DNA from 3 places in the Paenibacillus sp. FSL R7-0204 genome. Region 3 is predicted to be linked to each of the others. Evidence: riboswitches for the same ligand, from Rfam matches in the RefSeq annotation. Region 3 holds a riboswitch; each other region holds the start of a gene.
The links. Region 3 has a riboswitch for cyclic di-GMP ahead of MKX42_RS29105 (PA14 domain-containing protein). Riboswitches for the same ligand answer to the same signal wherever they lie in the genome.
Positions count from the first base shown of each region.

Region 1 (3,276 bases), 440 kb from region 3:
CCGCCAGCGTTCGTCCTGAGCCAGGATCAAACTCTCCAATTAGGACGCTTACGAAGTAAGCGTCACCTGCAATCTCTTCGGTCCAGCTCAGCTGAGCGGACGAAGAGATTGCAGTATAGAAAGAGCGATTGCTCATTTTGAAACATCTGACGAGAATTGTTACATTCTCTAATTTGGATCTCACCGAAGTGATTTCCAGGTACTCACTCGTTGTTCAGTTTTCAAAGATCAAGCTCGTCGTCAGCGCCGCTCACCGCGTCACCAGCAACTCTTATAATATATCACGTTCATCCGAGCAATGCAAGCTTTATTTTTGAAATCACTTATTTAAGTAATCTCTCATTTCCTTTGCCGCTCCAACAACGCTTATTTATAATAACCTATCCTTCTATTAAAAAGCAACCTTTATATAAATAAAAATAACCCACTTAATGATTAAGCGGGTTATTCTCAGGAAATGCTATAGTTCACAGCTATTCTTAGTAGAATTTCGCTGCAGTATATTTACTTGCTGCTTTGACCAGTTCTGTCGATGCTGTGTTTTTACCCAGACCTGCATCGACTGTAGTATCAATCGTTACCCATTTGCCGTTCAGGAACACTTCGTTCCAGGCATGGTATGAAGTTACATAGCTTGTATTCCCCATAACCAATTTGGTTGGAATACCTTCACTGCGGAGCATAGTAGCGAACAAGGATGCGTAATCGTAGCAGATCCCTTTGTTGGTAGCAAGCGTGTTATCGTTGTTCGGAATATAATCTGTGCTTACGCTGTTAGCCAGAGAGTAATCATATTTCACGTTAGTTACGATGTAATTGTAGATAGCCTTAACTTTGTCTGCATCTGTGGTCAGACCCTTTGTAAGCTGGGCTGCCTTTTGAACGGATTTATCGGAAGAACTCCACTTTACATTTTGTACGGAGCTCAAATATACGGCATTCACATTGCTCATGGAGAGAGATACAGTCTCGGAAGATAGTACTTTATATTTGTTGCCTGTAGTATTCTCAAGAACGGAGACCTTATAAGAGCCATTACCTTGTTGCAGCGGGAATGTCTCGTTCGGTTTGGAGGTGTATAAGTTGTAAGTATAGCTGTTATTGTCCTTGGTAATCATGAGCTTCATCTTCTTGCCCTTAGGAACATCGTACGAAACCCCGATCACCCCTTGATCAAGTTGTCCAACATTTAACCAGCTTGAATCTGCATTAGCGGCTTGAGCAGTGCCTGTCTGCACGGAAGTGACGATCACAAAAAGTGTAATCAACATTAAATAAAACTTCTTCATGGATAAAACCCCTTTCGGTAGCTGGCTGCCATTCTTACGGGAAGGCCCTTTAGCTTTGCGTCCCTACCTTTCGATAGGTTTGCCGTTATCGTATAAGCTTTATCTGTCCAATCTACTACCACATAATGACAGATTCTGAATTAAAACAAACAAAAAAAGCCTCTTCATTCGGTAACTGGCTGCCATCCATGACGGGAAGGCCCTTTAGCTTTGCGTCCCTACCTTTCGATAGGTTTGCCGTTATCGTGTATTAGCTTTTGATAGTTCTATCTTACCATATCCTTCTCTATTATCAAGCCCCAAACTGCTAGATTCCACCATAAACATACTAAAATTTTATGTTTTTTCGACCTTTACTGTCATCTTGTCTTGCAAGAATCAGGTTAGCTTCGCATGAATAATGAGTCTGTGGGTCGGATCAACAAGCGGATCGCAGGTAATGAGGGTCAGAATCTTATCGTCGTCCTTACCCTTCAGTACCGAAATATCGGTAGGCTCTACAATGGACACATCATATACTACATACTTGTATTCCTGGCCCCTTGTAATAATAGTAATGGTATCCCCTTTACCGACCTCATCCAGTCTGTTGAACAGCCGCCCTGCTGTTCTCGACCGGTGTGCCGCAATCGCCGCGTTGCCTACCGCACCTATCGGAGCTGTCTCCTTCATATGTGCAGCAGCATGCTTCATATTGGCCTTCGTGGCGCCCTCCAGTACAGGCAGCTTCAGATCGATTTTGTCGATTTCAATAATAGCAGTGATCTTACCTCCAACTTCAATCTCGGGCGCTGCAGTCGGCACTGGCTCTTCCGCACCAGACTCTTCCGCCAGCAGTTGGGTGACTTCCGCATAAGGCTTGCTCAGATCCTGGCTGGCAGGAGCTGTAGCCGAAGGAACGATTTCACTATAGGCCTGTTCGGCCTCTTCCAGCAGCTTCTGCTGCTGACGGTCCTCGTACCATTCGCTTCCTTTGGGGTAGAGCATAATCAGGACCCCGGCAAGTATAATCAAATAGGATAACTTCCGCATGACAATCGCCTCCGCAATATAGAATAAGTGCTCCCACCGCAGAATACGGCGAAGATATACTGTCTCTTTAGAATACCCATTTCCGGCTTCCAAAGAAATTAATGATCACTGTAATGAAGGTAACCAGCACCTTGGCCATCAGCACCTGTATCCCCAGCCGATCAGTCAGCAGATGAATCAGCAACACCGAAATGCCCAGCACCAGCAGATTCAGCACAATAAATCTCACCAGCTGCATCCGGTCAAAGCCGCCATTCCCGCCTCTGTCCCGGCCCTTGAAGGTCACCTTCTTATTCCAGAAAAAGCTGTTGGCCGTCCCGGCGCTGTAGGAAATAATCTGTGCAGGGGTGTTAAGCATCCCCAGGGAATGCAGCAGGGTAAATACCGCAAAATCAATGAACGTGTTAAGCAGGCCCACCGCATTAAATTTCAGAAACTGGATCATGCCTGCGCGCCAAGCCTTATCTTGCATAATCGCTTTCCTTCCGGGTGTCTTCAGCCTCTGCCTCCGGGTAGCCTCTGGTCTCGCGCACGATATAGAGCGGTCTATCCTTCGATTCGTCATAGATCCGTCCGATGTATTCCCCAATGACGCCCAGCAGCATCAGCACAATGCCGTTAAACAACAGGTTCACACCGACAATGGACGCCCAGCCCGGCACGGTCCAGGAGGTGAAGACCTTCTGGAATAAGACCAGGAACAGGTAGATGAAGCTGGAGAAGGACAGGAAGAAGCCGATATAGGAGGCGATTTTGAGCGGCTTATGCGAGAAGGAGGTAATTCCGTCGAGCGCAAAGCGGATCATTTTTTTGAGCGGATATTTCGTTTCCCCGGCAAAGCGCTCCTCCCGCACATATTCCACCATGGTCTGCCGGAAGCCGACCCAGCTCACCAGCCCCCGCACATAACGGTTCTTCTCCTTCAGGCCGCGCAGCACATCGCAGACCTTGCGGT
Region 1 covers NZ_JBBOCA010000001.1:7,173,558-7,176,833, forward strand. Annotated here, with positions in the region: rRNA gene MKX42_RS31095 (16S ribosomal RNA) at 1-42, opposite strand, end outside; gene MKX42_RS31100 (transglutaminase-like domain-containing protein) at 480-1,289, opposite strand; cyclic di-GMP riboswitch class I at 1,303-1,383, opposite strand; cyclic di-GMP riboswitch class I at 1,457-1,538, opposite strand; gene MKX42_RS31105 (class D sortase) at 1,668-2,321, opposite strand; gene MKX42_RS31110 (GtrA family protein) at 2,389-2,793, opposite strand; gene MKX42_RS31115 (glycosyltransferase family 2 protein) at 2,783-3,276, opposite strand, start outside.
Region 1: it holds a riboswitch for cyclic di-GMP, as region 3 does, so the genes downstream of both, MKX42_RS31100 (transglutaminase-like domain-containing protein) here and MKX42_RS29105 (PA14 domain-containing protein) in region 3, are expected to answer to the same signal.

Region 2 (3,276 bases), 730 kb from region 3:
TCGGCCATTACAGACGCCCAGGGAGACAACGGCTCCCATAATTTCAAGGATGATATTATTGTGACCTTCCTCGTGAACAAAGATAAGAAGGAATCACCGCTCCTGGTCATCTCGCTGGCCGATCTGGAGCAGGAGAGTCCCGATCTGGTGGCCCGGGGAATTGTCGGAGCGATCTTAGGCGGAGAGAAGTCCGGCATCAAAGCCGGTACCTCGGATAACCTGACCATCCAGTTCGCCTTCAAGGAGACCCTCCAGCCGCAGAACTATTATCAGGGCGATACGCTTGCGCTGACTCTGAATTTTGAAGCTAACCAGGAAAAAGGCAGTCTCAAATAATTCCACAACAAAACAAACCATTCGAGGAGGAAATCAATCATGGGTATCAAAAAAACTTTGGGTCTTGGCGTAGCATCGGCAGCACTGGGTTTGTCTTTAATCGGCGGGGGCACCTTCGCTTACTTCAGTTCCACAGCTACAAGCACGGCAACCTTCGCAGCGGGTACGCTGAAGCTAGGCTCTTCCTTCAACACTCCGGTAGCTCTGACGAATCTGAAGCCGGGAGACTACACCGTCCGCACCTTCACCTTGTCCAATGACGGCACACTGGATATCAAATTCCTCAAGCTTGCCACCACTTACACCGTAACCGATGCCAAGGGCGATAACGCGGGCCAGGATCTCGGAGACCACTTCAAGGTCAAGCTCCTCGATAATTCGTACACCGGCGGTTCATTAAGCGGTCATGTACTGTCCGAGATCTCTCTGAAGGATCTGAAAAACACCCCCAGCTACGATCTCGTAGCAGCAGGTGTACTGCCAGGAGGGATTGCCGCAGCCGGGTCCAAGACCTTCAAGATCGCCTTCGAGTTCGTAGACAATACGCTCGATCAGAATATTTTCCAGGGTGACGGTTTAGCATTGAACTGGACCTTCGATGCACTTCAAGGCCTGGGAGAAGCCAAGTAGGTCAGCAATCCATCAAGACAGCACATCCTTCCCCAACCGGGCCGGGTGTGCTGTTTTCTTTTCTCCAGGCTGCCGGGCTCAATGATTTTGTCCGATTTGCGGTTTTTTGTTATACTGACAAGTGAAAACGGCTTTGCCGTCCCTCCTTTTGAAAGGGCGGTACCGTTTCCGCGAGAAAGATAGGGTTAGGGTATAGCGCGAAGCATATCACTTCTTATCTTTTACCAAAAAAGTACGGAGGGCGTTGTAATCGTGTCAGATACTATGGGAAGCCGCATCCACAAACTCCGGCTGGAGAAGGGATATTCGCTATCCGAGCTTGCGGATAAGGCTGATGTGGCGAAATCATACCTCAGTAATGTGGAACGGAATATTCAATCCAACCCCTCCATTCAATTCATCGAAAAAATCGCTGACGCGCTTCAGGTATCCATTCATGTTCTGCTGTATGGGGGACTGGCAGAGACAGAAGAACAGGCTCTGGACGGGGAATGGTTCCGGCTGGTTCAGGAGGCCATGGCCTCCGGTATAAGCAAACGTGAATTCAAGGAGTTCCTCGATTACCAGAAATGGCGCATGGAACAAAAGGACAACTAGTCTTTGCATTGTATGCCACAGGGAAAACTCCGCACGGCAGGGAGGCCGCCTTCGGCGAAGGCATGCTTCAAGCGGCATACAGAAAAGGCACAGCGTACCGGACGCTGTGCCTTTTCTGTATGTATCCGAACAATGATGACCGCCCTTACATCGCCTGGAGTGCCTTCTCACTTAGAAACCGGCGGATCTCCTCCGCCGTGATCCCCGCCTGCTTAGCAGACATCAGCAAGTGCACCCATTCTAAATCCAGATCTACTGCCTGCAGCTCGTCATTCCCCTGGTTGGACATATCCAAGAAATCTCCTCCTAGAATTTTCGCGTCCCCAGGCAGTCCGGCCATCATAGTAGTTTTGCTACTTTGTAGTATCTCTACTTTAGATCCGAGACTTTGTGCCCCTGTCTTTCGGCAGGTTTACCTTTTACTGGACCCTTTCCATCATGAAAGGATCTGGCAAGAATCGATGAAACCGTTCTCCGCAATAACATTATACAAGATCATACGCGATTAGTGTGTCGTTTTCTGGAATTTTTTTATGATAAAATGTGAGGAAACTTAGCTGAAATTGCCAGCAGCTTGTATAAATATTTCCAGTTCCAAGTTCAAACACTAGCCAATAGTTTAAATATACTAAAGGGAACTCTAACTGCTCCACCTTACCGCTGCGCGCAACATCGTATAGAGACAATTACCCATTTGTATGTATAACGGGCTGTTATATGAGTTTTTTCTATTTATGATAGTTCCGTATGAATACTGTAATGAATCATGCCAAATTGCGAACGGATTGACCGAAAGTATGAATTGATTACCCCGCCGGAAAGTAGCACAATAAGGTGAGAATGAAACCGCAAACATTTGCAGCTCCGCCAAGTGGCACACTGGATGCCTCGCGTGGAGTTTATCCGTTAGGAGGACCTATTCATGGCAGTCAAAGAGCCCTATAACGACACAGTATGGAGCAAATACTACGGCCCCAACCTGGGCTACATCCAAGAAAGATATGAGCAATTTGTCAAGGACCCCTCTTCTGTTGAACAACATTACCGCGATCTCTTCACCGTATCCGGCCCCCCTCCGTTGGCACCCGATGCCGAGAGGGCTCCAAGGCCTGCCGTATCAGCAGATGCGCAGTGGCTCAAGAAGGCCGTCAAGGCCTCGAAGCTGATCGCCAATATTCGAATATACGGCCATATGGCCGCAGACATTGACCCGCTGGAGCGCAGCACGAACCCGATGGCCAAATGGCTGGAGCTGGAGACCTACGAGCTTACCCGCGAGGATCTTAATGCTCTGCCCGCTTCGCTGATCTGGGATAACGCCCCTGCGGATGTGCATACCGCGATGGATGCCGTCCACAGAATGCGCCAGGCCTATACACAGACCATTGCTTATGAATTCGGGCATGTGCATGATGAACGCGAGCTGCGCTGGCTCAACAGCCAGGCGGAATCGATGACCTCCCCTGCCCCGCTGAATAATACAGAACGCAAAGAGCTGCTGAAGCGGCTGGTTCAGGTGGAGCATTTCGAGACCTTCCTGCACAAGACCTTCGTTGGGCAAAAGCGTTTCAGCCTGGAGGGCAATGATGCCCTTGTGCCGATGCTGGATGAGATTGTGCGGGCTGCCGCGCATGACGGCGCAGAGCATATCCTGATGGGTATGGCCCACCGCGGAAGACTTAATGTGCTGGCTCATATTCTGGGCAAGCCTTA
Region 2 covers NZ_JBBOCA010000001.1:7,456,102-7,459,377, forward strand. Annotated here, with positions in the region: gene MKX42_RS32315 (TasA family protein) at 1-336, shown strand, start outside; gene MKX42_RS32320 (TasA family protein) at 376-966, shown strand; gene MKX42_RS32325 (helix-turn-helix domain-containing protein) at 1,231-1,563, shown strand; gene MKX42_RS32330 (anti-repressor SinI family protein) at 1,709-1,852, opposite strand; cyclic di-GMP riboswitch class I at 1,887-1,990, opposite strand; gene MKX42_RS32335 (2-oxoglutarate dehydrogenase E1 component) at 2,486-3,276, shown strand, end outside.
Region 2: it holds a riboswitch for cyclic di-GMP, as region 3 does, so the genes downstream of both, MKX42_RS32330 (anti-repressor SinI family protein) here and MKX42_RS29105 (PA14 domain-containing protein) in region 3, are expected to answer to the same signal.

Region 3 (3,276 bases):
GAGCGGAGAGGAATTTTGGAGCTGTAGGAGCGTTAGTGTCCGCCTTTGTCTCCGGATGTTATCTGCTGCAAGCAATATAATCAACAACATCTGGAGACAACAGCGGCCGTAAGCCCAAAATTCCTTGCAGCGACCCTCATAACAGGCGGGTTTTTACCACACAGACGCAACAAGAAATACCCAATAACAATACGATATGGAGGGTTCACTATGAAACTAGTACTTCTATCAGGCGGCTCCGGCAAGCGGCTCTGGCCGTTGTCCAATGATTCACGCTCCAAGCAATTTCTGAAGGTACTGGCAAGTCCGGCAGGTGAACCGGAATCAATGGTACAACGGGTATGGAGACAACTGGAAGAGAACGGCATGGCAGGGTCCTCTTATCTGGCGACCGGACGCAGCCAGGTGGAGATGATTCAGAGCCAGCTCGGCAGCGAGGTGCCGATCATCGTGGAGCCGGAGCGGCGGGATACCTTCCCGGCCATTGCGCTGACGGCGGCCTATCTGTATTCTATCGCGGGGGTGTCCCCAAGCGAAACCGTAGCGATTCTGCCGGTGGACCCATACGTGGAATCCTCCTTTTTCGAAACGGTGCTGCAGCTGGAGAACACCATGCTGGTGAGCGGAGCGAACCTGGCGCTGATTGGCGTAGTTCCCGAGCATGCGTCGGAGAAATACGGCTACATTATTCCAACGGGCGCAGATGCGGGAGCGAATGGTTATCTGCAGGTCAGCCACTTCCAGGAGAAGCCGGACCGTGTGCAGGCCGAGGAACTGATCAGCCAGGGCGCTCTCTGGAACTGCGGGGTGTTCGCCTTCCGTCTGGGTTACCTGCTGGATATCCTGCAGCGCAAAGGGCTTCCGCTTAATTATGAGGAGCTGCAGAAGCAGTATAAGCTGCTGTCTTCCATCAGCTTCGATTACGAAGTAGTGGAGAAAGAAGAGAACATCGTCGTGCAGCCGTACGCCGGATTCTGGAAGGACCTGGGCACCTGGAACACCCTGACCGAGGAAATGACCAGCAACCATGTCGGCAAGGGTTTTATCACCGCTGACTCCGAGGGCACCTGCCTCATTAACGAGCTGGATATTCCGATTACTGTGATCGGGGCGAAGGATCTGATTATCGCTGCCAGCCCGGACGGCATTCTGGTGACGCACAAGACCGAGAGTCCGCGGATCAAGGAAGTGCTGAAGACTTTTGAACAAAGACCGATGTACGAGGAACGCCGCTGGGGCCACTACAAGGTAATCGATTATGTGAAATATGAAGAAGGCAACGAGGTGCTGACCAAGCGGATCTTCATCAATGAGGGCAAAAATATAAGCTATCAGCTGCATCACAAACGCAGTGAAATCTGGACCTTCGTCAGCGGTGAAGCCAGCATTGTCATCAATGAGAAGATGCATACGGTGAAGGCGGGAGATGTGGTGCGGATACCGGAAGGGACCAAGCATGCCATTCTTGCTCTTACCGATGTGGAGTTTATTGAGGTGCAGACGGGGTCGGAGCTGGTAGAGGAAGACAATATCCGTATTACCCTGGACTGGGAGGATATAGCGCTCCATCAGTTCATTTCGTAGGTCTAACTTATCTATTTAACCAATTGTTACAGAATCAAAACGGGTACTCGGAACTATTTATTCGGAAAAATTCGCGTTTGCTCTACAAAAAAATTGCATAAAGACGATAATTTACGGTAAGAGGGATTGATCCTTCCAAAACGACAATGGCAAACCTGATCGAAAGACAGGGACGCAAAGCTATAGGGCCTTCGCAAGAGTGGCAGCCTGGCTACCGAAAGGAAGAGAATATTTTGAAAACTTACCGTAAGTCTCGTTTGCTCTGCGCTGTGCTGTCGCTGGCCGTGGTATTATCTGCTGTACCTGTGGGACTGGGAATCGCCCCTTCTACCGTCAAGGCTGCCTCCTCTGCAGGAGCGCCTGTGAACCCTAATGCCTCAGCCGAGGCGGTCAAGCTCCTGAACAATCTGTATGATATCTCGGGAAATGGAATCATTACAGGGCAGCATGACTATTTCGAGAGTCCGGATGAGCTGAGCAACAAGCTGAAGGGAACAAGCGGACAATACGCAGCACTACATGGTTATGAGCTTGGAGCAATCGGTGGGCAGAGTGAGAGCGGAGTAGCTGCACAACGCAAAAATATCGTCTGGAGTGCGACGAACTGGTCCAGAGCGGGCGGCATTGTCGCCATGACCTTCCACCAGAATCTGCCGGGTACCAAGTACGAATGGTCTAATGTGCAGAAGTCAATCACCCAGGCGCAATTTAACAAATACGTTACCCCCGGAACGCCAGAGTATAATGCGCTGATCACCGATCTGGATAAAGTAGCTGTCTCTCTGAAAAGCCTGCGGGATGCTAAGGTTCCGATCCTCTGGAGACCTTACCACGAAATGAACGGCGGCTGGTTCTGGTGGGGGAAAAAAGATAATTTCTCAGCCCTATGGAATATTATGTATGACCGTTTCGTAAACGTTCATCAATTAAATAATTTGATTTGGGTATGGAACCCGAATGCGCCGAATGCCAACTCTGATCCCTATGCACGGACTTATCCGGGTGCGGACAGAGTGGATGTGCTGGCAGCGGATATATATAATAACGACTACTCGAATAAATATCATGATGATCTGACCAGCCTGGCTGGCGGCAAACCGATCGGCATCGGCGAGAACGGTGAAATGCCTAATATCTCGAAGCTGAAGCTGAACCAGCAGAATTACGTGTTCATGATGAACTGGGGCAAAATGCTCTATGAGAATAACAGCACGGCTACGATCAAGAATTTCATGAATGACAGCTACACACTGACCCGTGACCAATATAAGGCCTGGACTGCTCCAGTGGCGGCCCCTAAGCCAACCGTAACACCAACGCCTACACCAACACCGACGCCTACAGCAACACCGACGGCAACACCAACGCCGACGCCTACAGCAACACCGACGGCAACACCAACGCCGACACCAACCGTAACGCCAACCGTTGCGCCGAAGCCGGTCCCAACCTCCGGTGATACGGAGGGTAAACCTGCCCATAATGGATTGCTTGGAGAATACTTCAAGAACATGACGCTCTCGGGGACACCGGTTATGGTACGTAATGATGATGTCATCAGCTTCAATTGGCGTCAGGGTACTCCTAATGCCGCACTCGGCGTAGATTACTTCTCGATCCGCTGGACCGGCCAGATTAAGCCGGCTTACAGCGAGACCTATCAGTTCTATACTACATCGGATGACGGTATCC
Region 3 covers NZ_JBBOCA010000001.1:6,728,970-6,732,245, reverse strand. Annotated here, with positions in the region: gene MKX42_RS29110 (sugar phosphate nucleotidyltransferase) at 211-1,584, shown strand; cyclic di-GMP riboswitch class I at 1,723-1,803, shown strand; gene MKX42_RS29105 (PA14 domain-containing protein) at 1,818-3,276, shown strand, end outside.